DNA from 3 places in the Streptomyces sp. NPDC031474 genome. Region 3 is predicted to be linked to each of the others. Evidence: riboswitches for the same ligand, from Rfam matches in the RefSeq annotation. Region 3 holds a riboswitch; each other region holds the start of a gene.
The links. A riboswitch is a leader RNA that binds a small molecule or an ion and turns the genes downstream of it on or off. The one in region 3 is predicted to bind cyclic di-AMP.
Positions count from the first base shown of each region.

Region 1: linked by a shared signal. The riboswitch ahead of ACZ5SK_RS23205 (M23 family metallopeptidase) and the one ahead of ACZ5SK_RS38805 (C40 family peptidase) in region 3 are both predicted to bind cyclic di-AMP.
Region 2: linked by a shared signal. The riboswitch ahead of ACZ5SK_RS40250 (transglycosylase SLT domain-containing protein) and the one ahead of ACZ5SK_RS38805 (C40 family peptidase) in region 3 are both predicted to bind cyclic di-AMP.

Region 1 is NZ_JBVIJX010000010.1:380,425-390,413, forward strand. It holds gene dxs (1-deoxy-D-xylulose-5-phosphate synthase) at 1-654, shown strand, start outside; gene ACZ5SK_RS23180 (aspartate aminotransferase family protein) at 651-2,036, shown strand; gene ACZ5SK_RS23185 (helix-turn-helix domain-containing protein) at 2,111-2,743, shown strand; gene ACZ5SK_RS23190 (DUF6126 family protein) at 2,740-2,862, shown strand; gene ACZ5SK_RS23195 (tyrosine-protein phosphatase) at 2,893-3,690, opposite strand; gene ACZ5SK_RS23200 (alpha-galactosidase) at 3,925-6,000, shown strand; cyclic di-AMP (ydaO/yuaA leader) riboswitch at 6,305-6,462, shown strand; gene ACZ5SK_RS23205 (M23 family metallopeptidase) at 6,467-7,363, shown strand; gene ACZ5SK_RS23210 (GDSL-type esterase/lipase family protein) at 7,631-8,707, shown strand; gene ACZ5SK_RS23215 (hypothetical protein) at 8,704-8,892, shown strand; gene ACZ5SK_RS23220 (DUF6250 domain-containing protein) at 8,907-9,614, shown strand; gene ACZ5SK_RS23225 (SGNH/GDSL hydrolase family protein) at 9,741-9,989, shown strand, end outside.
Region 2 is NZ_JBVIJX010000024.1:106,809-116,797, forward strand. It holds gene ACZ5SK_RS40215 (DUF6668 family protein) at 156-656, shown strand; gene ACZ5SK_RS40220 (amidase) at 680-1,936, shown strand; gene ACZ5SK_RS40225 (flavodoxin family protein) at 2,009-2,596, shown strand; gene ACZ5SK_RS40230 (ABC transporter permease) at 2,628-3,566, opposite strand; gene ACZ5SK_RS40235 (ABC transporter ATP-binding protein) at 3,553-4,554, opposite strand; gene ACZ5SK_RS40240 (LolA family protein) at 4,587-5,855, opposite strand; gene ACZ5SK_RS40245 (polyprenyl synthetase family protein) at 6,686-7,696, opposite strand; cyclic di-AMP (ydaO/yuaA leader) riboswitch at 8,238-8,411, shown strand; gene ACZ5SK_RS40250 (transglycosylase SLT domain-containing protein) at 8,415-8,897, shown strand; gene ACZ5SK_RS40255 (HAD family hydrolase) at 8,969-9,802, opposite strand.
Region 3 is NZ_JBVIJX010000022.1:141,149-151,137, forward strand. It holds gene ACZ5SK_RS38795 (M23 family metallopeptidase) at 1-21, shown strand, start outside; gene pcrA (DNA helicase PcrA) at 170-2,665, opposite strand; cyclic di-AMP (ydaO/yuaA leader) riboswitch at 2,921-3,086, shown strand; gene ACZ5SK_RS38805 (C40 family peptidase) at 3,094-4,260, shown strand; gene ACZ5SK_RS38810 (tellurite resistance/C4-dicarboxylate transporter family protein) at 4,604-5,611, shown strand; gene ACZ5SK_RS38815 (hypothetical protein) at 5,589-5,942, opposite strand; gene ACZ5SK_RS38820 (C40 family peptidase) at 6,404-7,489, shown strand; gene ACZ5SK_RS38825 (LuxR C-terminal-related transcriptional regulator) at 7,538-8,308, opposite strand; gene ACZ5SK_RS38830 (ATP-binding protein) at 8,305-9,633, opposite strand; gene ACZ5SK_RS38835 (PspC domain-containing protein) at 9,777-9,989, shown strand, end outside.

The DNA of each region.
Region 1 (9,989 bases), on a different contig from region 3:
GACGGCGCCTCCCACAACGGCATGTGGGACATGTCCGTGCTCCAGGTCGTCCCGGGACTGCGCATCGCGGCCCCGCGCGACGCCGAGCAACTGCGCGCGCAGTTGCGGGAGGCGGTCGCCGTGGACGACGCGCCGACACTGGTCCGCTTCCCGAAGGAGTCGGTCGGCCCCGAGATCCCCGCGGTCGGCCGGGTGGGCGGCATGGACGTGCTGCACCGGGGCGAACGCCCCGAGGTGCTCCTCGTGGCCGTCGGCGTCATGGCGCCGGTGTGTCTGCAGGCCGCCGAGCTGTTGGCGGCCCGGGGCGTCAACAGCACCGTCGTCGACCCGCGTTGGGTCAAACCCGTCGACCCGGCGCTGCCCGGCCTCGCCGCCGAACACCGCCTGGTGGCCGTCGTCGAGGACAACAGCCGTGCCGCCGGCGTCGGTTCGGCGGTGGCGCTGGCCCTCGGCGACGCCGAAGTCGACGTGCCCGTACGGCGGTTCGGGATCCCGGAGCAGTTCCTCGCGCACGCCAAGCGCGGTGAGGTGCTCGCCGACATCGGCCTCACCCCCGTCGAGGTCGCCGGACGGATCGGCGCGAGCCTGGCCGTCCGGGACGTCAGGTCCGCCGACGGTCCGCTCGCCGGCGCAGTCAAGGAGAAAGCTGAATGACCACCGAGTTCGACCTCGGCGCCCTCCTGGCCGAGCGCGGAGCCGAGCGCTACGAGCTGCACGGCAGGTACCTCAACCACCAACTGCCGCGCATGCTGCACACCATCGGCTTCGACAAGGTCTACGAGCGCGGCGAGGGCGCGTACTTCTGGGACGCGGACGGGAACGACTACCTGGACATGCTCGCCGGGTTCGGCGTGATGGGCCTGGGCCGTCACCACCCCGTCGTCCGCAAGGCGCTGCACGACGTCCTGGACGCCCAGCTCGCCGACCTCACCCGCTTCGACTGCCAGCCGCTGCCCGGACTGCTGGCCGAGAAGCTGCTCGCGCACAGCCCGCACCTGGACCGGGTGTTCTTCGGCAACAGCGGCACCGAGGCGGTGGAGACCGCGCTGAAGTTCGCCCGGTACGCGACCGGCAGACCGCGGGTCCTGTACTGCGACCACGCCTTCCACGGACTCACCACGGGCTCGCTGTCGGTGAACGGCGAGGACGGCTTCCGGGACGGGTTCGCGCCCCTGCTGCCCGACACGGCCGTCCCGTTCGGCGATCTCGACGCGCTGGCACGGGAGTTGAACAAGGGCGACGTCGCCGCCCTGATCGTCGAGCCGATCCAGGGCAAGGGGGTGCACGAGACGCCGCCCGGCTATCTCCGGGCCGCCCAGGAGCTGCTGCACCAGCACAAGGCGCTGCTCATCGCCGACGAGGTGCAGACGGGCCTCGGCCGGACCGGCGACTTCTACGCCCACCAGCACGAGGAGGGCGTGGAGCCGGACCTGGTGTGCGTGGCCAAGGCGCTGTCCGGCGGGTATGTCCCGGTGGGCGCCACCCTCGGCAAGGACTGGATCTTCAAGAAGGTCTACTCGTCGATGGACCGGGTGTTGGTGCACTCGGCGAGCTTCGGCTCCAACGCACAGGCCATGGCGGCCGGGCTCGCGGTGCTGTCCGTCATGGAGAACGACCAGATCGTCGCGAACGCCCGCGCGACGGGCGATTCGCTGAGGTCCCGGCTCGCCGCCCTGGTCGACAAGTACGAGCTGCTGGCCGACGTCCGCGGCCGGGGCCTGATGATCGGCATCGAGTTCGGCAAGCCCAGGTCGCTGAAGCTGCGCAGCCGCTGGACCATGCTCCAGGCGGCCCGCAAGGGACTGTTCGCGCAGATGGTGGTCGTCCCGCTGTTGCAGCGGCACCGGATCCTCACCCAGGTCTCCGGGGACCACCTGGAGGTGATCAAGCTGATCCCGCCGTTGATCATCGGCGAGCGGGAGGTGGACCGGTTCGTCGACGCCTTCACCGCCGTGATGGACGACGCGCACAGCGGCGGCGGTCTGATGTGGGACTTCAGCAAGACCCTGGTGAAGCAGGCGGTGGCCAACCGCTGAACCGTTCCACGCGGGAATTTTGCCTCTGGGGCAAGAAATTTGCCCCAGAGGCAAGCCGGGCGTGAAATGGAGGCATGAGCTCGCCCGAGTCCGAGCCCTCGGCGGAACACGCCGAGGCTCTTCCCGCCGTCGCCCCCCAGCTGCGCGCCCTGCGCCGCCGGACCGCCCTCACCCTGGAGGCCGCGGCCCGGGCCGCCGGACTGTCGCCGGGGCACCTCTCCCGTCTGGAGACCGGCCTGCGCCAGCCCTCGCTGCCGATGCTGCTCGCGCTCGCCCGCATCTACGGTACGACGGTCTCGGAACTGCTCGGCGAGACGGTCGCCGACCGGGACGCCGTCGTGCGCGCCACCGGCATGGAGCCCACCCGCGCGGGCGGCTGGACGTACTGGCAGGCCGGCGCCTCCGGGCGCGGGATGCAGGCCCTGCGCGTCCACGTCCCGTACGGCTCCCAGGGCGACATCGTGCGGGTGCACCCCGGGGAGGAGTGGCTGCACGTCCTGCGGGGCCGGCTGCGGCTGCGCCTCGGGGACACCACGGACCTGCTCGGGCCCGGTGACAGCGCGCACTTCGACTCGCTGACCCCGCACCGCATCGCCGCGCAGGACGCCGACGGGGTCGAGCTCCTCTTCGTCCACACCCTGCTGCAGAGCCCCACGGCCACGCTGTGCCTGGGCCCGACCCCTTCAGAGACCGGAGAGACGCCATGAGCGACTTCGAGGAGAAGTTCCCCCGCACCCTGTGGATCCGGCTGATCATCTACATCGCCGTGGGGCACCTCTTCGCGGGCTTCCTCTGGCTGCTGTTCGAGGTGGGGGCCAGCCAGTAGGGCCCCGCGGGGTCGGTGCCGGAGCGGCTGTCAGTCGAGGAGCCGCTCGCGCAGCCGCTCGCGGGTCTCGGGGGAGAGGCCGAGGCCCTGCTCCAGATAGGCGTCGACGCTGCCCCAGGTCTCCTCGATGGTCTCGAACGCCGCCGTGAGGTACTCCGCGCGGGCGTCGAACAGGGGGCTGAGCAGCTCCATGACCTCGGGGGAGTAGGCCTCGGCGGAGGTGGCGCTGCGGCGCACCTTGTAGCGGCGGTGCTTGGCGTTGGACTCCAGGTAGTCGGCGAGGATCGCCTCGCGCTCCACGCCCAGGGCGAGCAGCGTCACCGCGATGGACAGACCCGCGCGGTCCTTGCCCGCCGCGCAGTGCATCAGGGCCGGGACGCTGTCCTCGGCGAGCGAGTGCAGCACCCGTGAGTGCTCCGCCGTCCGCTCCTTGACGATCGTGCGGTAGGAAGCGATCATCCGGCCCGCGGCCTTGCCGTCGCCGAGTATCTCGCGCAGCTGGTCGATCTGGCCGTCGCGCACCATCTTCCAGAACTCGGAGCCGTCCGCCGGGTCCGACAGCGGCAGGTTCACATTGAGCACGCCCGGCAGGTCGACGTCCGGGCCCTCCAGCTTCTGGTCCGCCGCGTTGCGGAAGTCGAAGATCGTGTGCAGGCCCAGGCCGGACAGGAACGCGGCGTCCTCGTCGGTGGCGTGAGCGAGGTGGCCGCTGCGGAACAGCACGCCGTGGCGCACCCGTCGGCCGTCGACGGTCGGCAGGCCGCCCACGTCCCGGAAGTTGCGCACGCCGGCCAGCTCGGGCTCGGTCGACGGGATCTGCTGCGTCACTGGGGCTCCCTCCCTGTCGGTCACCGTCGGCGCGGCTCCGGTGGCCGACGGGACACCTTCCCGACCATACGACATGGGTTCCCGGGGCAACGGGTTGTCCACAGGCCGGCGAACCGGACGTCCGCCCAGGTGAGGAGTTGTCCACAGGATTGCCCGGGCGAAGTTGCCGGGTGGGCCGACCGCATTCGATGATGTTGGTGCTTGATCGCACCTGTTCGAATTAGTGGGGGTTTGATGCCCGAGATCGCCGACAACGGCCGTACCTGGCTCCTTTCGGGGCCCACGAGCAGCTACGCCCTCCACCTCACCGAGGCCGACGAGCTGATCCACCTGCACTGGGGCCCGGGCATCGCGCTCGCGGACGCCGAGGCACTCGCCGCGCTGCCGCCGTCGGAGCGCGGGGCGTCCTTCGAGGCCCCGCTCGACGGCCGCGAGGAGTACCCGGTCGAGGGCGGCCCCCGCTTCGTCCGGCCCGCCCTGTCCGTGCGCACCGACGAGCGGCGCGGCACCGAGTGGACCTTCGAGGCGTACGAGGCCGACGACGACGGCCTGCGGCTGCACTTCCGGGACGGCGGGCTCGCCGTCACCCTGCACTACCGGATGCGAGGGGACGTCGTCGAACGCTGGACGACCCTGCGCAACGAGGGCGAACGGCCGCTGGAACTGCTGCGCGCCGACTCCGCCGCCTGGACCCTGCCCGAGCGCGAGGGCTGGCGGCTGTCGCAGCTGCACGGCCGCTGGGCCGCGGAGTCCCGGCTCACCGTCTCCCCCCTCACCTACGGTGAGAAGGTCATTGGCAGCCGCCGCGGCCACACGGGGCACCAGCATCTGCCCTGGGTCGCCCTGGACACCGACGCGACCGAGGAACGCGGCGAGGTCTACGGCTGTGCCCTCGGCTGGTCCGGCTCCTGGCGGATCGCCGTCGCCCAACTCCCCGACGCGCGCGTGCAGATCACCGGCGGCGCCGGCTACGACGACTCGGGCCTGCTGCGCCTTGCGACGGGGGAGTCCTTCACCACGCCCGTCTTCGCCGGTCTGTGGAGCGACGCCGGGTTCGGCGGCGCGAGCCGCACCTGGCACGCCTACCAGCGGGCGCACGTGATCCCGGACGCCGAAGGGGACCGGCCCGTGCTGTTCAACTCATGGGAGGCCACCTACTTCGACATCTCCGAGGAACAGCAGGCGACCCTCGCCCGGCGCGCCGCGGCGATCGGCGTCGAGCTGTTCGTCGTCGACGACGGCTGGTTCGGGGCGCGCACCGGCGACCACGCCGGGCTCGGCGACTGGCGGCCCAACCCCGACCGCTTCCCGAACGGGCTCAAGCCGCTCGCCGACTATGTGCACGCCCTCGGTATGCAGTTCGGCATCTGGGTCGAGCCCGAGATGGTCAACCCCGACAGCGAGCTGTACCGGGCGCACCCCGACTGGGTGCAGTTCCAAACGGGGCGAAAGCGGACGGAGTTCCGTAATCAGCTCGTACTGAACCTCGCGCGCGAGGACGTCCAGGAGTACCTCTGGGGGCAGCTCGACGCCCTCCTGTCCAGTGCCCCCGTCGACTATGTGAAGTGGGACTTCAACCGCTGCTTCACCGACGCCGGCTGGCCGGACGATCCCTACCCGCAGCGCCTCTGGGTGGACCATGTGCGGGCCCTCTACGCCCTGCTGGACCGGCTGCGGGCCGCCCACCCGGGCGTCGCCTTCGAGTCCTGCTCGGGCGGCGGCGGACGCATCGACCTCGGGATCATGAGCCGCACCGACCAGGTGTGGACCTCCGACAACACCGACCCCCTCGACCGGCTCGACATCCAGCACGGTTTCAGTCAGATCCACCCCGCCAGGGTCATGGCCGCCTGGGTCACGGACAGCCCGAACGCCCAGCTCAACGGCCGGGTCAGCTCGCTGCGCTTCCGGTTCGTCAGCGCCATGGCCGGGGTGCTCGGGGTCGGCGGGGACCTCTCCGAATGGGGCGAGGAGGAGCTGGCCGAGGCGCGGGAGTGGGTGAGCCTCTACAAGGAGATCCGGCCTCTCGTGCAGCACGGGGACCTCTACCGGCTGCGGCCCCCGGCCGGCGGCCTGAGTGCCGTCCAGTACGTGCGCGGCGACGAGGCGGTCGTCCTCGCCTGGCTTCAGGCGCAGCGGTTCGGCGAGCCCGTTCCGGCGCTGCGGCTGCGCGGGCTCGACCCGACGGCGTCGTACGAATGCCGTGAAACGGGTGAAGTGCACCGAGGGGCCGTGCTGCTGCACCACGGGCTGCGGACCGGACTGCGGGGCGACCTTGATGCGACGGTTATCCGACTGCGTCACATCTGAGTGTTCTGTCCGAATTGGAGCCTTAATTCCAACTCGCTGTGGAATAAGGAAACCTGGGGAAGTCCCACGTGAGCAGCGTCATATTCGTGACCGTATGTCGCGCGTCATGCTCACGTAATTTGCATGCCTTTCTAGGGGGTTTGACGAAAAGCGGGCCTATTGATTGACGGAGCGTGACCGGGAATTCCCACAGCGGATCAAGAGAAATGCGTTGTCCGTGCAACCTCTGCTTGTCCCTGTGTGTCCTGGTCGCTTACGTTCCACACCAATCCGGACGGACGCCTAATCCTGCCGCCGCCCGGTGTCCGCACACTCACCCGTACCCGGCAGGAGCGGGGGACCCACAGGTAGAACCGCCTGTTCCGGTCCCGGAACAGGCTTGGGGTAAAGCCGCGCCTCGGCGCGGCCGGACATCTCCAGTCCGCACCCGACAGCTCACCTCGCAGGCGCCGGAGAGGAATTCGTCATGCCCGCGAAGGGTAAACACCGCCGTCCCAAGTCCCAGCGCTTCACCCGTTCCCTCGCCGTCGCCGGAACCGGCGGCGCCGCGCTCGCCCTTCCGCTCATAGGCGCCACCGGCGCCCACGCCGCCCCCGTGCAGTCGGCTTCCCAGTCCTCCGCCTCGCAGTCTGTTTCGGAAAAGGCCGTGCAGTCCGTTCCGGTGGCGCAGAAGAAGGCCGCCGCCACGGGCGCCCGGACCTACATCGTGCGGTCCGGCGACTACCTCTCGAAGATCGCCGACGAGCAGAACGTCGGCGGCGGCTGGCAGAAGCTGTACCAGGACAACCGTGCGGCCATCGGCGGCGACCCGTCGCTGATCCACCCCGGCCTGAAGCTGTCGATCGGCAAGAAGGCCACGACCGGCAGCACCAAGTCGTCGTCGGCTTCGTCCTCTTCGGCCGCCTCGACGAAGGCGGCCACCCAGGCCGTCGAGAAGACCACCAGCACTTCCAGCGGTTACACCCTGCCCGTGGCCGGCGCGACCATCGGAACCGGTTACCACGTGGCCGGCAGCATGTGGTCCAGCGGCTACCACACCGGCGTCGACTTCGTCGTCCCGACCGGCACCTCCCTCAAGGCCGTGGGCGCCGGCACCGTCGTCTCCGCGGGCTGGGGCGGCGCGTACGGCAACCAGGTCGTCATCAAGCTCGCCGACGGCTACTACGCCCAGTACGGTCACCTCTCGCAGCTCTCCGTCTCGGCCGGCCAGACCGTGACCGAGGGCCAGCAGATCGGCCTGTCCGGTGCGACCGGCAACGTGACCGGCCCGCACCTGCACTTCGAGATCCGTACCACGCCGGACTATGGCTCGGACGTGGACCCGGTCGCCTACCTCCGCTCGCACGGTGTCGCCGTCGGCTGACCCCGCCGACGACCGCACGCCTGACCACGCCTGGCGCGCCACCCGCCTGACACGCCTGACACGCAGCCGAAGGCCGGACCCCGATCCCCGGGTCCGGCCTTCGGTGTGTGCGCGTGCCGGGCCCGCCGACCGTGCCTTGCGTGTTCATGATCGTTTCGTTGCGGTCGTGTGGCAGCCCTTTTCGTCCCCCTCGACAGACGGGCCAGGGTGGGGCCACAGTGATCTCCGTCAGGGAGCAAGCGCTTTCTATCGTTCTTCGGAGGTCCCGTGTCCGGCGCCGACCGACGCATCGTCCTCAACCGGTTCCTGAGCACTGCGGCGGCCGTGGCGCTCCTGGCCGGCGTCGCACCGTCCGCCTCGGCCGCGTCCGGCGGCACGGACCGCGTCCGTCCCGATGACCGGCGACTCGTCTACGAGGGGCACTGGGGCCGTACCGGCGAGGCCGCGATCACCGTCAACTCCGGTTCCCGGCTGCGGTTCCGGTTCGCGGGCGGCGCTGTCCACGCCCTGTTCGACGTCTCGTCGGTCACCGTGCCCGCACAGGTGTACGTGTCGGTCGACGGAGGCCCGAAGAAGCTGTACGCCGTCGACCGCGCCGATCTCGCGATCACGGCGACCGGGCGGGGCCCGCACACGGTCGAGCTGTCCGTGAAGGACGTCTACTCGCGGGCCGGCCGGTGGACGCCCCCGCTGGAGACCGGGGTCGTCCTGACCGGGCTCAAGGGCCGCCTCCTCGGCCAACATTTCGTCAGAGCCGGTGAGTTGGCGTTCTACGGCGACTCCATCACTCAGGGTGTGATGGCGCTCTGCGAGGTCAACACCTCCGACTGCGCCGACGGGACGGCCGCGTACCCGACCCTCGTCGCCGATGCCCTGCACGCCTCGCTCACCCAGGTCGGGTTCGGTCGGCAGGGTGTGCTCCAGACCGGCAACGGGGGAGTGCCGACCGCCGGTGACGCGTACGGCTGGAACTTCGCGGGCTCCCCGGCGCGCCCGGACCGCGACGCCGACGTGATCGTCGTCAACCAGGGCACCAACGACGCCGCCTACGGCTCCACCGAGTTCCGTGCCGCCTACCGCGCCTACCTGGAGCGCCTGCGGTCGGCCGCCCCGCACGCCCGCATCCTCGCCCTGCGTCCCTTCGACGGGTCGCACGCCGCCGACATCGCCGCGGTGGCCGCCGAACTCGCCGATGCCCGCACGGAGTTCGTCGACACGACCGGCTGGCTCTCGGCGGCGGACGGCGACTTCCACGGTGCCGTCCACCCGAGCGCCCAAGGTCACCGCAAGGCGGCCGACCGCCTCGTCGCCCTCATCAAAAACCTCGCGCAAGGTCGCCGGTGAACGCCACCCGCGCTCGAAGAGCCGCCGCCGTCACCGTCGCCCGCCACTGCACGCTCGCCCAGTACCCCGCGCACCGCCCGGGCTGGACCGGGTGCGGCCACCCGCAGTCCACGTACACCGACCACCACCCCGGCCCCGAGACCCGCCGGGTGCCGAGGCCGTCCCTCACCCACCCCGCCCACTGAAGGAGCCGCTTCCCGTGTCGACCACGCGCAGAGCATTCGGAGCCCTCGCCGCCGGCGCCGCCCTGGCCGCCCTCGCCCCCGCGGGCGCCGCGAGCGCCACACCCCGTCACCGCCGGCTGATCGCCCACGACGACTTCCGCCACGGTCTGCGCAAGTGGGCGGTGGAACTGGAGAAGGGCGGGACCGTCACCGCCTCCCACGGCGCCCTGGAGGTCGATGTGCCCGCCGGGGCCACGATCTGGTTCAGGCGGCCGCTCGAAGGAGCGTACGTCCTCGAATACGTCGCCACGCCCGTCTCCGCGGGTGGGGTCAACGACCGCGTGTCCGACCTCAACAACTTCTGGAACGCCGTTGACGTCCGTTCCCCGCACGACCTCTTTGCCACCCCGCGCGGCGGCGCCCTGGCCGAGTACGACTACCTCAAGACGTACTACGCCGGTTACGGCGCCAACACCAACACCACCACCCGGCTGCGCCGTTACGTCGGCGAGGCCGGGGTGCGCCCGCTGATCTACGACTACACCGAGCCGCTGCTCGTTGCGAACGAGCCGAACCATGTGCGCATCGTCTCCGACGGCTCGGCCGTGCGCTGGTGGAACAACGGGCGGCTCGTCTTCGACTACACCGACCCGGAGCCGTACACCGCGGGGCACTTCGCGTTCCGGACCACCTGGAGCCACTTCCGCATCAACGACTTCCGGGTGTGGTCCCTTATTCCCTGATTGGCCAACTCTTTAGCAGTGGCTTATCTCACCGTCCGTCAACCCCTTCCTACGGTCGCGTAAGTCACATTCGAAGGTGAATCATGAACTGCTGTGGCAGACGATTCGAAGAATGACAACAGATCAGTGATCGGGTCGTACGTGGCGGTGGGGGACAGCTTCACCGAGGGCGTCGGCGACCCCGGCCCCGACGGGGCGTTCGTCGGCTGGGCGGACCGGTTCGCGGTGCTTCTCGCGGACCGGCGGCCCGAAGGCGATTTCAACTACACCAACCTCGCGGTCCGCGGAAAGCTGCTCGACCAGATCGTGGAGGACCAACTCCCCAGGGCGGTGCGGCTCGCCCCGGACCTGGTCTCCTTCTGTGCGGGCGGCAAC
Region 2 (9,989 bases), on a different contig from region 3:
TGTTGAGTCTCTCCGAGCGCTCCCGGTCCTCACGTCACCGCGACGTCACAGCCTCGTTCCAGGAACCCACGCCTCGCGGCCGGGGCCGCCCCAGGACCAGCCAGGATCAGGGCGGCGCCCCGGAGGGACGGCGACGACTGGGAGGGGCACGGTTCATGCGGACGACGGACGGGCAACGGGGGCCGGAGATCTGGATCCGGGGGCCGGTGGCCGCGCCCGATCCGGTTCCGATGCCGTACGTCTCCACCGCCACGCCCCGGCGCTTCTCCTGGGTCGCCGCACACGGCGGGGCCGGCGCCTCCACGCTCGCCGCGGTGTACGGCGGCCACGACTGCGGGCGGGAGTGGCCCGGCGCCGGTGATCCGCCGTCCGTGCTGCTGGTCGCCCGCACGCATGCGGCGGGGCTGGAGTCCGTCCTGCGGGCGGTGGACGTCTTCCGGCGCGGGGAGGCTCCGCAGGGGCTCGATCTGGACGCGGTGGTCCTCGTCGCGGACGCGCCCGGCCGGTTGCCCCGGCCGCTCGTCCAGCGGGCGCGGGTGATCGAATCGCTCATCGACGTGTACCGCGTCCCCTGGGTGACGGACTGGCGCCTCGGTGACCTGGGCGGCAGCCCGCCCCGGGAGACGGCGGCGCTGGCCCGGCTCACCGGGGGGTGACGCCCGCGGCGTGGCCGCCGGCCGTGGAGATCGCCGCGGCCGTGCGGGCCGGCCGGCTGCCGGCCGTGGACGTCGTAGGCGAGGCGCTCGGACGGATCGCCCGGGTCGACCGCTCCCTGTGCGCGTTCGCCGCGGTGTGGGAGGAGCGGGCGCGGGCGTGGGCCCGTGAAGTCGACGTACGGATCGCCGCGGGCGAGAGCCTGCCGCTGGCCGGGGTGCCGATCGGCGTGAAGGGCCGTCACGGGCTGCGTACGGCGGCCCCGCTGATCGCCGCCGGATGCGTGCCCGTCGGGGCGACCGCCGTCCCCGGACCGGGCACTCCCTGGCAGACCTGGGGCCTCGGCGCCCACGGCCGCACCGTCAACCCCTGGCGTGCCGACCGCACGCCCGGCGGTTCCTCGGCCGGCTCCGCGGCGGCGGTGGCCGCCGGCCTCGTCCCCCTGGCCACCGGCAGCGACGGCGCGGGCTCGGTACGCATCCCGGCCGCGTGGTGCGGCGTGATCGGCCTGAAGACGACGAACGGGCGAGCGCCCGCCGAGGACCGGCCGCCTCCTGACCGTACGGGTCTGGCGGCGCCCGGCGTCCTCGTTCGGTACGCGGTGGACGCCGAGGCGTACTGGCGGGTCATGGCCCCGGAGGCGGCGTCCTCGGGGCGCCCCTCGACGCCGACGCCGGTGCAAGGGACGGCTCCCGTGCGAGGGGCGGCTCCGATGCAAGGGGCGGCTCCCGTGCAAGGGACGACTCCGGTGCAAGGGGTGGGGACTGCGGTTTCCGCTCCGCCCCTCGCCGTCTTCTCCCCCGATCTGGGCTTCGCCGCGCCCGACCCCGAGCCGCTCGCCCTCGCCCGTGCCGCCGCTGAACACCTGGCCGCCGCCGGTGTCGTACGGCTGCCGGTCCATGACACGCCCTTGTGTCTGGAGGACCCCGGGCCGGCCTGGCTCGCGCTGCGCACGCCGGACTCCGACCTCCGCGCGGCCGCACGGGTCAGGGAGGTGAACGACCGGCTGCTGTCCGGCTTCTTCTCCCGTGCCGACCTGCTGCTGACGCCGACGACCCCGACCGCCGCGCACGGTCACGACGGCCCCGGCGACCGCTACTCGACGGCGCTCACCTGGGCGTTCAACCTCAGCGGGCACCCGGCGATCAGCCTTCCGGCGGGGGTCGGCGCGGACGGTTGTCCGGTGGGGTTGCAGGCGGTCGCGGCCCACGGCGCGGAGGCGACGTTGCTGGCGGTCGCAAAGAGCGCGCCCCTCCCCCAGGTCCCGCAGGCCCCACTCTAAAATTACTTGCATGAACATATAATGCAGAGGCAGACTAGCGTCGCACGCCGACTACTCTTGGGGGATCGGATCATGACGCACCGCAGTTTCCTGTTCGTGCTGGGCAGCAGTCGACCGGACGGCAACACCGAGCTGCTGGCCCGCGAGGCCGCCGAGCAGTTGCCCTCCGACATCGAGCAGAGCTGGATCAGCCTCGCCCGGCACCCGCTGCCCGACTTCGAGGACCTGCGCCACGACAGCGACCACATCCGCCCCACCGAGGGCAGCCCGGCGCTGCTGCTCGACGCCACGCTCGCCGCGACGGACATCGTGATCGCGTCCCCGCTGTACTGGTACTCGGTGTCCGGCCAGACCAAGCGCTATCTGGACCACTGGTCGGGCTGGCTGCGCACCCCCGGCGTCGACTTCAAGGCGACGCTCGCCGGGCGCACCCTCTGGGGCGTGTCCGTGCTCGCGGACGACCAGCCCGTGGTCGCCGATCCGCTCATCGGCACGCTCCACAACTCGGCCGCGTACCTGCGGATGCGTTTCGGCGGAGTGCTGCTCGGCAACGGCAGCAAGCCGGGCGACATCCGGAAGGACACGCAGGCGCTGACACGCGCGAAGACGTTCTTCGCACAGGAGGCGCCCCTCGCCCGGTTCGCCCACGAGACGGTCTGACACGCCCTGGGCCTCGGCCGGCAACGCTCTGTCAGGCGGTGACGTCCTTCGTCGTGAAGCGCGCCCAGGCCGCCGAGCCGAAGACCGCCGCGTACAGGGCCTGCAGGCCGAGGTTCTTCTGGAGGTCGTCCCAGTAGACCGGCTCGCGCATGAGGTCGGCGAAGGACAGCCAGTAGTGCGAGAAGAAGTACGGCTGGAGCGCGTGCAACTGGGGGATCTGGTCGAGGATCTGGATCGTGATCAGCAGGCCCACGGTCGTCGCCATCGCCGCGATGCCGCTGCTCGTCAGCGTGGAGACGAACAGTCCGAGCGCCGCCACGCCGATCAGGGACACGGCGACGACCAGGGCCATCAGCAGCGCACGCAGCAGACCGTCGCCGAAGCCGATCCGGGTGCCGGAGATCGTCGTCAGGTCGCCGAGCGGGAAGAGCAGCGCACCGACCGTCAGCGCCGAGAGGGCGACCACGAGCGTGGCCGCCAGGCAGAAGATCATGACGGTCGCGTACTTGGCCAGGAGGAGGCGGGTGCGGCCGGCGGGGGCGACCAGGAGGTAGCGGAGCGTGCCCGCGTTCGCCTCTCCCGCGATCGCGTCGCCCGCGATCACACCGATCGCCATCGGCAGGAAGAACGGCAGTGTCACGGCCAGCGCGGTGAAGACCAGGAACAGGCCGTTGTTGGTGACCTGCGAGATGAACGCCGGGCCGCCGCCCCCACCGCCCCCTCCCCCGCCGCCACCGGGACCCGCGGACGAGCCGTCGCTCGTCTCGATCTTCACGGCGATCCCGACCAGGACCGGCACGGCCGCCAGCACAGCCAGCAGCGCGAGGGTGCGCCAGCGCCGGAAGGTGGTCAGCAACTCGCTGCGCAGGAGCCCGAACGTCCAGGTCCAGGACCTGGTGCGGGTCGACGAGGAATCCTCGCGGGAAGTTCCGCTCCGGGTCTTGCTCACTTCCGCTTCAGCCCGCGACATCGAACCCCTCCCCCGTGAGCGCCACGAACGCGTCCTCCAGGGAGGCCCGTTCGACGGCGAAGCCGCGAACGCGGACCCCCGCCGTCACCAACGCGGCGTTCAGGTCGGCGAGCTCGCGCTCCGCGGGCGGAGCCTCCGCGCTCACCCGGTCCTCGGCGACGACGACGTCGCCCACGCCCTGCTCCTTCAGCACCCGGGCCGCGTCCGCCGGGTCCGGGGTCGTCACGACCAGCCGGCCGCGGGTCCCCGCCGCGAGGTCCGCCACCGAGCCCTGTGCGAGCAGCCGGCCCTGCGCCATCACCGCCGCGTGCGTGCACACCTGCTCGATCTCGTCGAGGAGGTGGGAGGAGAGGAAGACGGTCGTGCCCTCCGCGGCCAGCTCCCGGATCAGCGAACGGATCTCCCGCATGCCCTGGGGATCCAGGCCGTTGGTCGGCTCGTCGAGGACGAGCAGGCGGCGGGGCTGGAGAAGGGCGGCGGCCAGGCCCAGGCGCTGCTTCATGCCGAGCGAGTACGCCTTCGCCTTCTTGCCGGCGGCGGCCGTCAGCCCGACCCGCTCCAGCGTCGCCGTGACCCGCGTACGCCGGGTGCGCGGGTCGGCGGTCGGGTCGGCGGCGTCGTAGCGGAGCAGGTTGTCGCGGCCGGAGAGGAAGCCGTAGAGGGCGGGGCCCTCGATGAGCGCCCCGACGTGGGGCAGAACGGCGCGGGCGGCCCGCGGCATGGGTTGCCCCAGGACGCGGGCCGAGCCGGCCGTGGGCTCGATGAGCCCCATCAGCATGCGGATGGTGGTGGTCTTGCCGGAGCCGTTGGGACCGAGGAAGCCGAAGACGCTGCCCGCCGGGACGGTCAGATCGAGACCGTCGACGGCGAGCTGTCCACCGCGGTAGCGCTTGGTGAGGGCGCGGGTGTGGATGACGGCGTCGCCGTCGCCGTCGCTCGCGACACCACCCGGTGCACGACCCGCGGCATCACCCGTGGACTGCGTCATCGGCTCCCCTCACACCCCGCCCAGGTCGCTGCCTACTTCGCCGCGTTCGCCGCCTTCACCAGGGCGTCCTTGGTGACCGCGCCGACGTAGACCTTGCCGTCGTCCGTCATCAGGGCGTTGATCAGGCGAGTGGAGAAGACCGTGCCGGAGCCGAACTTACCGCTCACCTTGTCGCCGAAGGAGCCGAGGAAGCCGCCGAGGGCGCCGCCGGCCTCGGAGCCCGAGGGCATTCCCTGGCCGCCGGTGTCGAAGGTCGCGACGGAGGTCCAGCCCTCACCGAGGACGTTGAGACCGGCGGGGCCGCCGAGGTCCTTGGCGAGGTCGTCGTCGGACTTGCCGGAGTGCCCCGGAGCCGTCCGCGTCGCGCCCTTGTCGCCCCACTTGCCCCCGACGTCGCCCTTCTCGGCCTTGTCGCCCTCGGTGACCTTCGCGCCCTTGGGGGTCGTGAAGTCGAAGGTGGAGGCGGCCGGCTTGGCGAAGGTGACCTGGGTGAAGCCCGCGTCCACGACGGCGGCGCCGCCGCTCGCCGGCGTCAGCGTGAACTTCAGCGGCAGGCCCGTCTTCGCGTCCACGGCCACGCTGATCGCGCCCACCGTGGAACCGGACTGCTTCGGCTTGACCAGCAGCTTGTAGGCGTCGCGCCCGGCGACCTGGACGGTGCCGTCGACCGTCACGGACGTCGTGTCGTCGACCGCCTTCAGGGCGTCCTCGGTGAGATCCTTCGGCGTGGCCGGAACAGGGGCGTCCGCCTTGCCGGAGCTCTCGTCGACGGTGGAGTGGTAGACCTCGTTGGAGGCGCTGTCGTACCCCCACACGTCCTTGCCGTTGTGGATGACGCTGTATTCGGCGGCCTTTTCCAGCAGCGAGAGCTTCTGCCGGTCCGGGCCGTCGGCGGCGACGCGCAGGGTGTGCGTGCCGGACGCGAGTTCGGTGAGCTTGGTGGACGGGTCCGCGGACGAACCGTCACCACCCTGCTGGGCGGCCCCGGAAAGCAGACCGCTCTCCAGCCCGCCGAGGTCGGGCAGCCCGAGATCGGTGGTGATCTTCACCGTGCCGGACAGCTGCTGGACGTCCGAAGCGGCGATCTTGTCGAGGAGTTGCTGTGCGGTGATCTTCGGCAGGTCGGGGTCGCCGGAGTCGGCGAGAGCCGGGACCAGCCCGATCGTCGCCGCGGCGACACCGATCACGGTGACCGGGACGACGTACCGTACGGCCTTGCGCCGGCCGGCGCGCAGGTCGTCGGCCTCTCCGCTGTTCGGCTCCCCGCCGGTCAGGGTGTCGTCGGATGCCTTCGGTGCCATGTGTGCCTTACCTCCGTCGTCGGCGGCGGCTGGTCATCTCACGCTGAACGCCCCACCCAAGCCGCCATTCTCACCCGAATCGGTGAGGAGTGGTGTTTTCTCGTAGTCCCCATCTGACCAAATCGCCCACCCGAAAACGTCAACCCGAGGGCCCAACTCCGCGTACGCCTGCGGTATGACACGAAAGCAGGGAAAAGCCAACCGACCCGTAGGGGTCCCCCAGAGAGACGACGCCTTCCCCTAGGGACACAGGGGGTTGGAGGGTGCAGGCGAGGGAGGGGCGCGGGGGTCGCAGTGAGGGCGAGTGATGTGGAGGGTGCGGGGCGAAGGGTGGGGGGTGCGGGGCGAGGGGTGTGGGGTGTGGGGGACGCGGGGCCTGAGGGGTCCCGGACCGGAGCGGGGCGCTGCACCTGAGAGCGTGCCGGGCCGACGGCGATCGCCGGACCTGCGCGGAGTTGCGGACCGAAGCGGGGTGCGGCACCTGAGAGGGGGGCCGAGGTGAGGGGACGTGGGACCGGAGGGGTCCCGGACCGGAGCGGGGGCGAGGGGTGTGGGGGCCGCGGTGAGGGGGACGCGGGGCCAGACGGGTGCCGGACCGAAGCGGGGCGCTGCACCTGAGAGCGTGCCGGGCCGACGGCGATCGCCGGACCGGAGCGGGGTCCCGGGCCGGAGGGGGTCCGGGCCGGAGCGGGGTGCCGGACCTGCGCGGGGTGCCGGGCCGGAGGGGGGTCCGGGCCGGAGTGGGGTCCGGGCCGGAGGGGGGTCCGGGCCGGAGTGGGGTCCGGGCCGGAGTGGGGTCCGGGCCGGAGTGGGGTGTCGGGGCGGAGGGGTTAGCCGGCTCGGTGGACCACTGCGTCGCAGAGTTCCATCAGCGCCGCCTTCGCGCCGCACTCCCGCAGTGGCGCGAGCGCGGATCGCGCGTCCTTCGCGTACCGCACGGTGTCCCGGCGGGCCTGTTCCAGCGCCGGGTGTACGCGGAGCGCCTCCAGGGCCTCGGCGAGCCGGGCGTCGTCGCTCAGGTCGGAGTCCAGCAGCTCGCACAGCGCGATGTCCTCGGGCAGCGACAGACGCGCCGCCCGCTCCCGCAGCCGCAGCACGGGCAGCGTGGGAACGCCCTCGCGAAGATCCGTCCCCGGCGTCTTGCCCGACTCGTGCGAGTCGGACGCGATGTCCAGGACGTCGTCGGCCAGCTGGAAGGCGACGCCCAGCCGCTCGCCGTACTGCGTGAGCACGTCGACGACCGTCTCGTCGGCGCCCGACATCATCGCCCCGAACCGGCAGGCCACCGCGACCAGCGAGCCCGTCTTGCCGCCGAGCACGTCGAGGTAGTGCTCGACCGGGTCCCGTCCGTCGGTGGGACCGGCCGTCTCCAGGATCTGCCCGGTGACCAGCCGCTCGAACGCCTCCGCCTGCACCCGCACCGCCTCCGGTCCGAGGTCGGCCAGGATGTGGGAGGCGCGCGCGAAGAGGAAGTCACCCGTGAGGACGGCGACGGAGTTCCCCCAGCGGGCGTTCGCGCTGGGCACCCCGCGGCGCACGGCGGCCTCGTCCATCACGTCGTCGTGGTACAGCGTGGCCAGGTGGGTCAGCTCCACGACCACGGCCGACGGCACGATGCCCGGCGCGTACGGGTCCCCGAACTGCGACGCGAGCACCACGAGCAGCGGCCGGAACCGCTTCCCGCCCGCCCGCACGAGATGCTGGGCGGCCTCCGTGATGAACGGAACCTCACTCTTGGTGGCCTCGAGCAAGCCTTCCTCGACAGCCGCCAATCCGGCCTGGACATCGGCTTCCAGAGCCTGGTCCCGCACGCTCAGCCCGAACGGCCCGACGACGGTCACGAGGGGTCTCCTGTCTGCTGGTGTCTACTGGCGATTACGCGGTTTGTCGATAGGTCTCTGCCATCACTCAAGTCAGCGTATCCGGTCACGTTTCGATCACCGATAGCCCCCACGGTTACAGGCCAGGTGGTATCGACTCACGCCCGATATGTTCCTGATTCAAATATATGAACAGATATTTATAGAGTTAGCCCGAAGTGAGGACTTCCGCCCGGCGGCGCCATCGACGCCGGAGTCGCCGACCTCCACCCTCTCCCCACCGCCACCGACTTGGGATTAATGCCCGATTCGCCGCACTTGTGGACGCTGGTGACTTGACTCACTCCCCCCGCCGAACCCGCCCGATCCCGTCCGATCCACCCATTCACGGATTCTCCACACCTCCAAGCAAGTTGAGGCTTTGCACTCACAAAGGATCAAGCACCCCATAGGCCACAGACCAAGGTCAATAGGGGTGATCTGTGAATCCGCTACTTGTTTCGGACATGTGCTCTCGCATACGTTCCCGGCCTGTCGGGCGGAACGCCGAATCCTGCCGCCGCCCGTACACCCACCTAAAACGCACGGCAGGAGCGGGGGAACCAGGTAAGTCGCCGGGCCGGATGTTTCAGACATATCGGTACGGCTCGGGGTGAAGTCGCGCCCGTCAGGACGCGACCGGGCAACTCCCGCCCGAACCCGACAGCTCACCTCGCAGGCGCCGGAGAGGAAATTCGTCATGCCCGCTGCCGCTCAGCCGCGCCGCACCCGTCGTAACCGTCTCGTCCGCACGCTCACCGTCGCCGCCACCGGCGCCGCCGTGCTCGCCCTTCCGCTCCTCGGCGCGACCGGCGCCTCCGCGGCGACCCCGACCGTCGCCACCGCCACCAGCCTCGGGTATTCCAACAACCTCGACGGCTGGATCCGTGCCTCCCTCCACGTCATGGCCCAGCACGGGATCCCCGGGACGTACAACGGCATCTACCGCAACGTCATCCGCGAGTCCTCCGGCAACCCCTACGCCATCAACCTCTGGGACTCCAACGCGGCCGCGGGCATCCCGTCCAAGGGCCTGCTCCAGGTCATCGACCCGACCTTCCGCGCCTACCACGTCGCCGGCACCTCCTGGGACTCCTACGACCCGGTAGCCAACATCACCGCCGCCTGCAACTACGCGGCCGCCCGGTACGGCTCGATCGACAACGTGTTCGGCGCGTACTGACGGATCCCCGTAGAACCCCCAGCCCAGGGGTCTACGGGCCCTACAGGCCCGGGTCCATGGGTCCGCGGACCTTACGGGAACAGTCTTTCGAGGACGACGGCCACGCCGTCGTCCTCGTTCGACGTCGTCACCTCGTCGGCCACCGCCTTGAGTTCGGGGTGGGCGTTGGCCATCGCGACCCCGCGCGCGGCCCAGTCGAACATCGGGATGTCGTTGGGCATGTCCCCGAAGGCGACGGTGTCCTCGGGCCGCAGACCCAGGTGTTCGGCGGCCAGGGCCAGGCCCGTCGCCTTGGTGATCCCGCAGGGCTGGAGCTCGACCGTGCCGGGCCCCGACATGGTGACCGTGGCGAGCGAGCCGACCGCCGCGCGGGCCGTCGCCGCCAACTCGTCGTCGGACAGGGTGGGATGGCGCAGCAGTACCTTGCTGATCGGCTCGCACCACAGATCGTCGCGCCGGTCGACACGCAGGGCGGGCAGCGTCGGGTGCGGCATCCGGTAGCCCGGCTCGATGAGCGTCAGCCCGTCCACGCCGTCCTGGTCGACGGCCGCGTACAGCTGCCCCACCTCCGCCTCGATCTTGCCGAGCGCGGTCTCGGCCAGCTCCCGGTCCAGGGTGACCGACCACAGCAGACGGTCCGCGCCGGCGTCGTACACCTGCGCGCCCTGTCCGCACACCGCGAGCCCCCTGCTGTGCAGCCGGTCGAGCAGGGGGCGTACGCGGGGCGCGGGGCGTCCTGTGACCACCAGGTGGCGTGCGCCGGCGGCGGCCACCCGCGCGAGCGCGTCGAGGGACCGGTCGGAGAACGTGTCGTCGCCGCGCAGCAGCGTTCCGTCCAGGTCGGTGGCGATGAGGGAGTACGCGGAGTCCGGGGTGCGCTCGGCATATGCGGTGGGTGCGGCCATGATCAGAGAATACGGATGCCGCACCCCCCTGGTTCGACGCGAGCCGGACGACGACCAGGTCCTGTCCGGTTCTGCCAACTCCCCTTTGCCTACTGATGCGGAACTGGCTGAGGACGGGCACAAAGAAACGGCTTTCTGGCGCATCGCCGGGTAGCGGACGGTTAAAGGCCTCTGTACCGGTTGGCAA
Region 3 (9,989 bases):
CACGGGCTCAACCCGACGTAAGCGACCGCAACCGGACAACTCGCTTGCGGTCCCCCGCCGTCGGGCCTTTTCGTGTCGCTTCCGCCCACTTCCGCCCGCGTCCCGTGACGCCCTGCCGCGTCTGCGTCCCGTCGCGCTGGCGTCCTGCCGCGCCTGCGCCCTGTCGTGTCTAGAGCTTCTCCACCGGCGCGTACCGCAGCAGGAGCCGCTTCGGCTTGGTGTCGCCGAAGTCGACCGTGGCCTCCGCGTTCGCGCCCGTGCCCTTCACGCCGACGACCGTGCCCAGTCCGAACTGGTCGTGGGTGACGCGGTCGCCGACGGTCAGCGCGACCACCGGCTTCTCCGCCGTCCGGCGCGTCGCGAAGCCGGACGCGCCCGCGGCCGAGGAACGCGAGCGGGACGAGGACAGCGAGGCCGCCACCCCGGACACCGGGCCGGAGGACACGGGCGCGGTCGCCCCCGTCCGCTTCCAGTCCACGTGCGTCGCCGGGATCTCCTCCAGGAACCGGGACGGCGGGTTGTACGACGGCTGCCCCCAGGCGCTGCGCAGCGACGACCGGGTGAGATAGAGCCGTTCACGCGCGCGCGTGATGCCCACGTACGCGAGCCGGCGCTCCTCCTCCAGCTCCTTGGTCTGGCCGAGGGCACGCATGTGCGGGAAGACGCCGTCCTCCATGCCGGTGAGGAAGACGACCGGGAACTCGAGGCCCTTGGCGGTGTGCAGGGTCATCAGGGTGATGACGCCCGAGCCGTCCTCCTCGTCGGGGATCTGGTCGGAGTCGGCGACCAGGGCGACCCGCTCCAGGAAGTCGGAGAGCCCGGCCGGCGTCGCGACCTCGCCCTCCCCCTCACCGGTCTCCTGCTCGAACTCCAGGGCCACCGCGGCCAGTTCCTGGAGGTTCTCGATACGGGTCTCGTCCTGCGGGTCGGTGGAGGCCTGCAACTCGGCGAGGTAGCCGGTGCGTTCGAGCACCGCCTCCAGGACCGTCGCGGGCCCCGCGCCCGACTCGACGATCGTACGGAGCTCGTCCATCAGCGCGTTGAACCGCTTCACGGCGTTCGTCGACCGCGAGGCCATGCCGTAAGCCTCGTCGACGCGCCGCAGCGCCTGCGGGAAGCTGATCTTCTCGCGCTGGGACAGGGCGTCGATCATCGCCTCGGCACGCTCGCCGATGCCGCGCTTGGGCACGTTGAGGATCCGGCGCAGCGGCACCGAGTCCTCGGGGTTGGCCAGCACGCGCAGGTAGGCCAGGACGTCCCGGACCTCCTTGCGCTCGTAGAAGCGGACGCCGCCGACGACCTTGTAGGGCAGGCCGACTCGGATGAAGATCTCTTCGAAGACACGGGACTGGGCGTTGGTGCGGTAGAAGACGGCGACGTCACCGGCCTTCGCGTCGCCGGCGTCCGTCAGCCGGTCTATCTCGTCGGCGACGAACTGCGCCTCGTCGTGCTCGGTGTCGGCGACGTAGCCGGTGATGCGCGCGCCCGCGCCCGCGTTGGTCCACAGGTTCTTGGGGCGGCGGGCCTCGTTGCGCTCGATGACCGCGTTGGCGGCGGACAGGATCGTCTGCGTGGAGCGGTAGTTCTGCTCCAGCAGGATCGTCGTCGCGTCCGCGTAGTCCTCCTCGAACTGGAGGATGTTGCGGATCGTCGCGCCCCGGAAGGCGTAGATCGACTGGTCGGCGTCACCGACGACGCAGAGCTCGGCGGGCGGCACGTCGTACTCGTTCGGGGGCACGTCGACAGGGTGCTCAGAGGTGCCGACCAGCTCCCTGACCAGGGCGTACTGGGCGTGGTTGGTGTCCTGGTACTCGTCGACGAGGACGTGACGGAAGCGGCGGCGGTAGTGCTCGGCGACGTCCGGGAAGGCACGCAGCAGGTTGACCGTCGTCATGATCAGGTCGTCGAAGTCGAGGGCGTTCGCCTCGCGCAGCCGCGACTGGTACATGGCGTAGGCCTGGGCGAGGGTCTTCTCGAAGCCGTCGGCGGCCTGGGCGGCGAAGTCCTCCTCGTCGATCAGCTCGTTCTTGAGGTTGCTGATCTTGGCACTGAAGGACTTGGGCGGGTAGCGCTTGGGGTCGAGGTCCAGGTCGCGGCAGACCAGGGCCATCAGGCGCTTGGAGTCGGCGGCGTCGTAGATCGAGAACGACGACGTGAAGCCGAGCTTCTTGCTCTCCCGGCGCAGGATGCGCACGCACGCGCTGTGGAACGTCATCACCCACATCGCGTTCGCGCGCGGGCCGACGAGCTGCTCGACGCGCTCCTTCATCTCGCCCGCGGCCTTGTTGGTGAAGGTGATCGCGAGGATCTGCCCCGGGTGCACGTTGCGCTCGGCCAGCAGGTGGGCGATGCGGTGGGTGAGCACGCGCGTCTTGCCGGAGCCGGCGCCGGCCACGATGAGCAGCGGGGTGCCGGCGTGGACGACCGCCGCGCGCTGGTTGTCGTTCAGCCCCTCCAGGAGCGCCGCCGCGTCCAGCGCCGGGCGCGGGGCGCCGCCGCGGTAGTAGGCATCCCGGTCCGGAGGCACGTCGAACTTCCCGCCGAACAGATCGTCCGGAACCGACTCCGGTCCGTGATCGTCCTCGGGCGGCGGCGGGGGCTCCTCCTCGTGGGCACGGGGGCCCTGGAGGTCCGCCAGGAAGCTGTCGTCAAAGAGGCTGCTCATCGCTCTCCGAGTCTAGGGGGCGCCACTGACAACCGGCCGCCCTCCCGGAAACATCTCCCCCACCCACCCTCCGGCAGTCGGCCGTCACGATCCGCGACCGACGTGCTCGAAGCACGAGATCACAGCCCGAGGTCACGGAAATGTATCGGGCATATCACCCATCAACCTTCACACGGGCCACACGAGTTGGCTACCGTGCCGGACAGGCCGTACGAACCCCACCGGCGAACCCCGCCGGGCCGCGCGGCCTCCGCCGAGTCCGACGCGCCCGCTCGCGCCAGCCGGAGCCGGGGACCCACCGAAACCCTGGGGTGAATCGGCCCAACTCCCTCTCGGGGAGGCGGCCGTAGGGCAACCCTTCCGATGATCTACCCGCCCGAACCCGACAGCTAACCCGGTAGGCGGAGCACTGGAAGGAGTCGCCTCCCTTGGCGTCGCAGCACCGCAAGCCGCGCTCCGCGGGCCCGCGCGTGGCCGGCATCCGCACGCCCGCCCTCGCCACCGCCGCCCTGACGTCCGTGGCCCTGCTCTCCCAGACGGCGAACGCCGCCCCGCCGGACGACGGCAAGCCAAGCCTGGAGGAGGTCGAGAAGAAGGTCGACGACCTCTATCGCCAGGCGGAGTCGGCGACCGAGAAGTACAACGCCGCCAAGGAGAAGACGACCAAGCAGCGCAAGCAGGTCGACGGCCTCCTGGACGACGTCGCGCAGCGCACCCAGAAGCTCAACGAGGCGCGGCAGGAGCTGGGTTCCTATGCCGCGGCCCAGTACCGCACCGGCGCCTCCGCGCCCGACACGGCGACCTTCCTGCTCTCGGACACCCCGCAGGACTACTTCGACCAGAAACAGCTGATGAGCCGGCTGACCGACCGCGAGAAGGGTGCGGTCGACGACTTCGTCACCGAGCAGTCGGCGACGATGCAGAAGCGCCGGGAGGCCGCGGAGAGCCTCGCGTCGCTCACCGACACGCAGAGCGACCTGAAAACCGCCAAGGCCACCGTCCAGAAGAAGCTCGGCGACGCCCGCGAACTGCTGTCCCGGCTGACGGCCCAGGAGAAGGCCCGCCTCGCGGCGATCGAGAAGCAGAAGCAGGAGGAGGCCGCGCGCCAGGCGGCGGAACTCGCCCGCCGGCAGGCGGCGGAGCAGGCCGCAGCGCAGCAGGAGAGCGGCACGGGCTCGTCGAGCACGGGGTCCGGTTCCAGCTCCACCTCCACGTCCACCGCGGACTCCACGTACGCCACCAAGGCCGAGAAGGCGCTCGCCTTCGCCCGCGCGCAGATCGGCAAGCCGTACGTCTGGGGCGCCACGGGCCCCGACTCCTACGACTGCTCCGGCCTCACCCAGGCCGCCTGGAAGGCCGCCGGCGTCACCCTCCCGCGCACCACCTACGACCAGGTGAACGCCGGCACCACCGTCTCCCTCGCCGACGCCCGGCCCGGCGACCTGGTCTTCTTCTACGACGACGTCAGCCACGTCGGCGTCTACATAGGCAACGGCATGATGATCCACGCCCCGAAGCCCGGCGCCTACGTCCGCGAGGAGTCGATCTACTACGCCGGCGAGTCGATCATCCACAGCGTGGTACGCCCGGCTTGAGCACAGACGTGCGCGCGTAGGCCAGCCGCTTCCGGTGGGCCACGCGCGCGTGGCCTGCGTGGCGGCCACGCGCGCGTGAGCGTCGCGGCGGGCGCACGCGCGCGTGGGGTTCGTTCGCGAAGGCGGAGGCGGGAGCGGGCAGTGGGCTTCGCCGCCGGCGGGGGTGGGGGCCGGCCGCGCTGAGCGGCCGCGTGACACGACTTGCGCCTGCACGGGCCCTGGACACCCCGCGCTCACAGCCTCCCGGCGCGCCCCTCCCCCGCGCCTGCACCCGCGCGTATTTCTGGTCGCCCGCGCGCGTGCCCCGCTCATGGGGTGTGTCGTGCTCCCTAGCATCAGGCGCATGCCCGGCTCCTCGGCTCGTCCCTCGCCCGCGCCCTCTCCCGGCTCCGCTCTCCGCCTCTGGTGGACGCGGAGGCCGCCGGCGGCCGGGTCCGCGGTGATGGCGACCGGGATCGTGTCGGTCGGCCTGCACCTCACGGGATACGACGTGCTGTCCCGCGTCACTCTGGCGATGGCGGGCGTCGCGTGGGCGGCGCTGGCGGCGGACTTCGTCGTCCGCCTGCTGCGGGCGCCCGAGCGGTGGCTGGCCGAGGCGGGCACGCCAGGGGCGCTGACCGCCGTGGCGGCGACGACCGTGCTCGGCACCGGCCTCTGCGCGCTCGGCCGGCGGACCCCCGCCGAGGCGCTGCTGGCGCTGGCGGCGGTGCTGTGGCCCGTGCTGTTCGTGACCGTCGTACGGCGGTGGAGGCGGGGCATGCCCGGGACGGTGTTCCTGGGCTGCGTGGCCACCCAGGGTCTCGCCGTGCTCGGAGCGGCCCTCGCCGCGGCGGAGTCCGCGGCCTGGCTCGCGCACACCGCGCTCGTGCTGTTCGGGCTCGGGATCGTGCTCTACTGCGTCGCCCTGGCCCTGTTCGACCTGCGCCAGGTGGCCGAGGGCCATGGGGACCAGTGGATCGCGGGCGGCGCCCTCGCCATCTCGGCGCTCGCCGGGGCGAAACTCCTCGCGGCCGACGACGGGGACCTGTACCTGTGGAACGGCGACGACACCGGTGTCCTGCGCACGGTGACCGTCGCACTCCTGGTGCTCGACCTGGCCTGGTGCGCCGTCCTGCTGATCGCCGAGGTCGCATGGCCCCGGCCGCGCTACGACGTGCGCCGCTGGGCGACGGCGTTCCCGCTGGGGATGACAGCGGCGGCGACCCTGTCCGTGGCCGCCGCCGTCGACGTCCCGGCGCTCAAGGGACCGGGGGAGGTGCTGCTGTGGGCGGCGGTGGCGGCGTGGCTGGTCGTCGCCGCTCTGGCACTCGCCGCAGCCCGCGCCTTGGTCAGGTCCAGAGCACCGCGATGAAGACGTTTGCCACGGTCAGCGCTCCGACCAGGCCGAACAGCGGCTTCTCCACCTTCTCGTCGTCCCGCTTCACATAGACGAGGCCGAGGATCACGATCAGCAGGGCCAGCTTCACACCGATCTTGATGTTGTTGATGTGCTGGTCGTCGGCCTGGTTGAGGCCGACCAGGATCACGCCGGTGACCAGCATCGTCGCCGCGCCGTGCAGCATCGCGGGAACGAACCGTGCCGTGCCCTGGCCCATCGCCTTCATCTGTGTGAGGAAGCCGCCCAGGAGCGCGGCGATGCCGATGATGTGCAGGCCGACGAAAAGATGGATGAGTACGTCCATGAAGCCGGATGCTAATCAGCCGCCCTCTCGCCGCCCGACACCGGCCCTCCCTACGGCATGTGCATATATGCGCTCCATAGCACCCGCCGCTCCGAAGATGTCCTGGAATCACCGCTTCGGTCAGCGCTCCGCGCGAACCTGACGTACCCGGTCCGCATTGTCGGTCACATACGGTCACCCGGCAGTCCGCTCACGTCACTTCCGTACTTCGCGTTACCGACCCGACATCAACCGGCCTAGCGTCCTCCCCCAGGTGACCGGCTCCCCACCGCCGCCCGGGCCAGGGGCGGCAGTCGGCCACCACCGCCGAGGAGTCCGGCGGCGTCCCGCTCCCCCGTGCGGGTCGTCGCCGGACGCGTCAGCCGCTCCCCTCGAGGCCGCCCGTCCGCTCCCCCACGGCGGTCACCCGGTAGGCGTGGGAGGACGGACGAGGCGGTCGTACGAAAGGACGTGCAGTCCCAGTGGCAGCGCACCGCAAGCCCCGACAGCGCTCGCTCGGCGGCCAGACGGCCCGTACGGCGTTCACCCTCGCCCTCGCGGGCGCGGCGACGGCGACGGCCTTCGACGGGACCGGACAGGCCGAGCCGAACCTGACATCGGCCCAGGTCAAGGCGAAGGTGGCCAAGCTGTACCAGGAGGCGGAGGAAGCCACCGAGAAGTACAACGGCACGCAGGAGAAGGCGAAATCGGCCGAGCAGCGGCTGGCGACCCTGCGCGACGAGGCGGCGCGCAAGGAGGAGAAGCTCAACTCGGCGCGGGAGGCGCTGGGTTCGATGGCGGCGGCGCAGTACCGCAGCAGCGGACTGGACCCTGCCGTGCAGCTGGCGCTCTCCGACGACCCCGACCGGTATCTGGACGGCGCCGCCTTCGTCGAACGGGCCGGCGACCGCCAGTCCGCCGCCGTCGCCGGGGTCCGTAGACAGCTGCGGGAGATCGAGCAGTTGCGCGGCGCCGCGCGCGTCGAACTGACCTCGCTCAGGGCGCGTCAGGCCGAGCTGAGGACGCAGAGGAAAACGATCACCGGCAAGCTGGACGCGGCACGCCGCCTGCTGTCCCAGCTGACGGCGGCGCAGCGCTCCCGGATCGGTGAGGATGCCGGCGGCACTGCCACGGCCGACCGCGCCTCACGCGCCTCGACGACCGGACGCGCCGGCCTCCAGGCGCCCGGCTCCGCCACCGACACCGCTGACGCCCCCAACTCTCGTGCCGCAGCGGCCGTTTCCTACGCCTACTCCAAGCTCGGCAGCCCCTATGTGTGGGGCGCGACCGGGCCGAACGCCTTCGACTGCTCGGGCCTCGTCCTGGCTTCGTACCGCTCCGCCGGTGTCTCCCTCCCCCGCACGACCTACGCCCAGATCGGTGCCGGGCAGCGGATCTCCCGCTCCGAACTCCTCCCGGGCGACCTGGTGTTCTTCTACTCCGGCATCACACACGTCGGCCTCTACATCGGCAACGGCCAGATGATCCACGCCCCGAACCCTTCGGCCCCGGTGCGCGTCGCGCCGATCGACGAGATGCCGTTCGCGGGCGCTACACGAGTGGTGTGAGGCCCCCGGTCCTCAGCCGTGACCGTCCCCTCGGCGACGCCGCGTCCGTCACACCAGCCGCCGCGCCGTGGCCCACCGGGTCAGTTCGTGACGGTTGGACAGCTGGAGCTTGCGCAGCACCGCCGAGACGTGCGACTCGACCGTCTTGACGGAGATGAACAGCTGCTTGGCGATCTCCTTGTAGGCGTAACCACGGGCGATGAGCCGCAGGACCTCGCGCTCACGCTGGGTGAGACGGTCCATGTCCTCGTCGACCGGCGGCGCGTCCGTCGAGGCGAACGCGTCGAGGACGAACCCGGCGAGCCGCGGCGAGAACACGGCGTCGCCCTCCTGCACCCGGAAGATGGAGTCGACCAGGTCGGTCCCGGTGATCGTCTTGGTGACATAGCCTCGGGCGCCGCCACGGATCACCCCGATCACGTCCTCCGCCGCGTCCGACACCGACAGGGCGAGGAAGCGCACCGGCTGCTCGGCGTCGGCCATCAACGGGGCACAGCGGCGCAGCACTTCCACCCCGCCGCCGCCCGGCAGGTGGACGTCGAGCAGGACCACCTCGGGCCGGGTCGCGGTGATGACGGTGACCGCCTGGTCGACGTCCGCCGCCTCACCGACGACCTCGACGCCGGTCTGCTCGGTCTGGCCGATCTCGGCCTGTACGCCCGTACGGAACATGCGGTGGTCGTCGACCAGGACCACGCGCACGTGGCGCCCGCCCGTGCCGTCGCCGGAGGCCTTCGCCGGCGCGGCCGACTCCGCTGCCCCCGCCGCTCCCGCCGTGCCGTTCGTCTCGGTCGGATCGCTCTCGGTCGGATCGCTCATGACGTCTTCTCCGCCCTCTCCATCTCCAGCTCGACCTCCGTGCCGCCGCCCGGGACCGCCCGCAGCCGCGCCGTGCCGCCGTTGCGCTCCATGCGGCCGATGATCGATTCTCTAACGCCCATGCGGTCGGCGGGTATCGAGTCGAGGTCGAAGCCGGGTCCGCGGTCACGGACGGACACGAAGACCGTCCGGCCCTCGACCTCGGCGTAGACCTGCACGGCGCCGCCCTCGCCACCGTACTTGGCCGCGTTCACCATCGCCTCGCGCGCGGCCTGCATCTGTGCACCGACGCGGTCGTCGAGAGGGCAGTCGCCGACGACCACGACCTCTATGGGGACACCGTGCTTGTCCTCGACCTCCGCTGCGTTGCGCCGCACCGCGTCGGCGACCGTGGTCGGCTCGTCGGCCTCCTCCTTGCCGGTGCCCTCGGGTTTGTAGAGCCAGGTGCGCAGATCGCGCTCCTGGGCGCGGGCGAGCCGGCGCACCTCCCCGGCGTTCTCAGCGTTGCGCTGGATCAGGGTCAGGGTGTGCAGCACCGAGTCGTGGACGTGGGCGGCGACCTCCGCGCGTTCCTGAGCGCGGATGCGCATCAGGCGTTCCTCGGAGAGGTCCTGCGTCATACGGACCAGGTAGGGACCGGCGAGGAGCGTGATGCCGACGATCACGGCGAGCGCCGCCTGCAGAACGGAGCCGAGGTGGGCGGCGGAGCCCTGCAGCACGAACGTGCCGGAGACGCCGGCGGTGACCAGCAGGACACCGGCGCCCGCACGCAGAAGCGTGAGGGTACGGCGTCTGCGACCGACCTCCACCCAGCGCGCCCGGCGCGCGTTGTCCGCCTGACGCCAGACGAGGGCGACGCCCGCGCCGACGAGGACGGCGGGCAGGAGGTAGGCCTTGGCGCCGTTGCCCAGATTCACGTTGCCCACGAAGACCATGGCGACGACGACCATGAGGAGCAGGGCGACGATCTGCCCCTTGTCCGGCTTGCGGGCGACGAGTCTGCGACGGCCGTCGGGCGCCGTCTCGGTGGCGACGAACGCCGGCGGTTTCTGATCGCCGACACCGCCTATCCCGAGCGGCACGAAGAACCAGAAAGCCGCGTAGAGCAGGGCGCCGAGGCCGTCCGCCATGAACAGGCCGACGAAGACGAGCCGCACCCACACCACGGGCAGCCCGAGGTGCCCGGCGAGCCCTCGCGCCACGCCACCCAGCCAGCGTCCGTCACTGCTGCGGTAGAGCTTGCGCGGGGGCCGCGGTTCGACGAGTGGCGCTGCTGCGGCTTCCGGCATGCCAACGATGGTCACACGGGGGCCGGGGCCAGGCATCAGGGTTCGCCCCCGAGACGCCCCTGATCTTCGAGGCCCGCGCAGGTCGAACACCTCCCCTGCCCCGGATCAGGGCCGATATCAGGGTCCGACCAGGGTCATTCCGACTGCCGCGGGGGCGGTCGGCCCGCCACCATGGAGTCATGACAGATCACCAGCACGCCGCGGACGCCGTGCCCGACGGGGGCACCGCGCCCGACGCGGCCGCCCCGTCCCCCGGCGCCCCGGGCGCCGCGGGTGAGAAGCCTCGCGCGCACGGGCGGGCGGGCGCGCACGGAAAGCAGGGAGATCGCGAAGGACACGGCCCGTCCGGGGAAACGGAAGCCAGGACGGAGTCCGGGACAGAGTCCAGGACG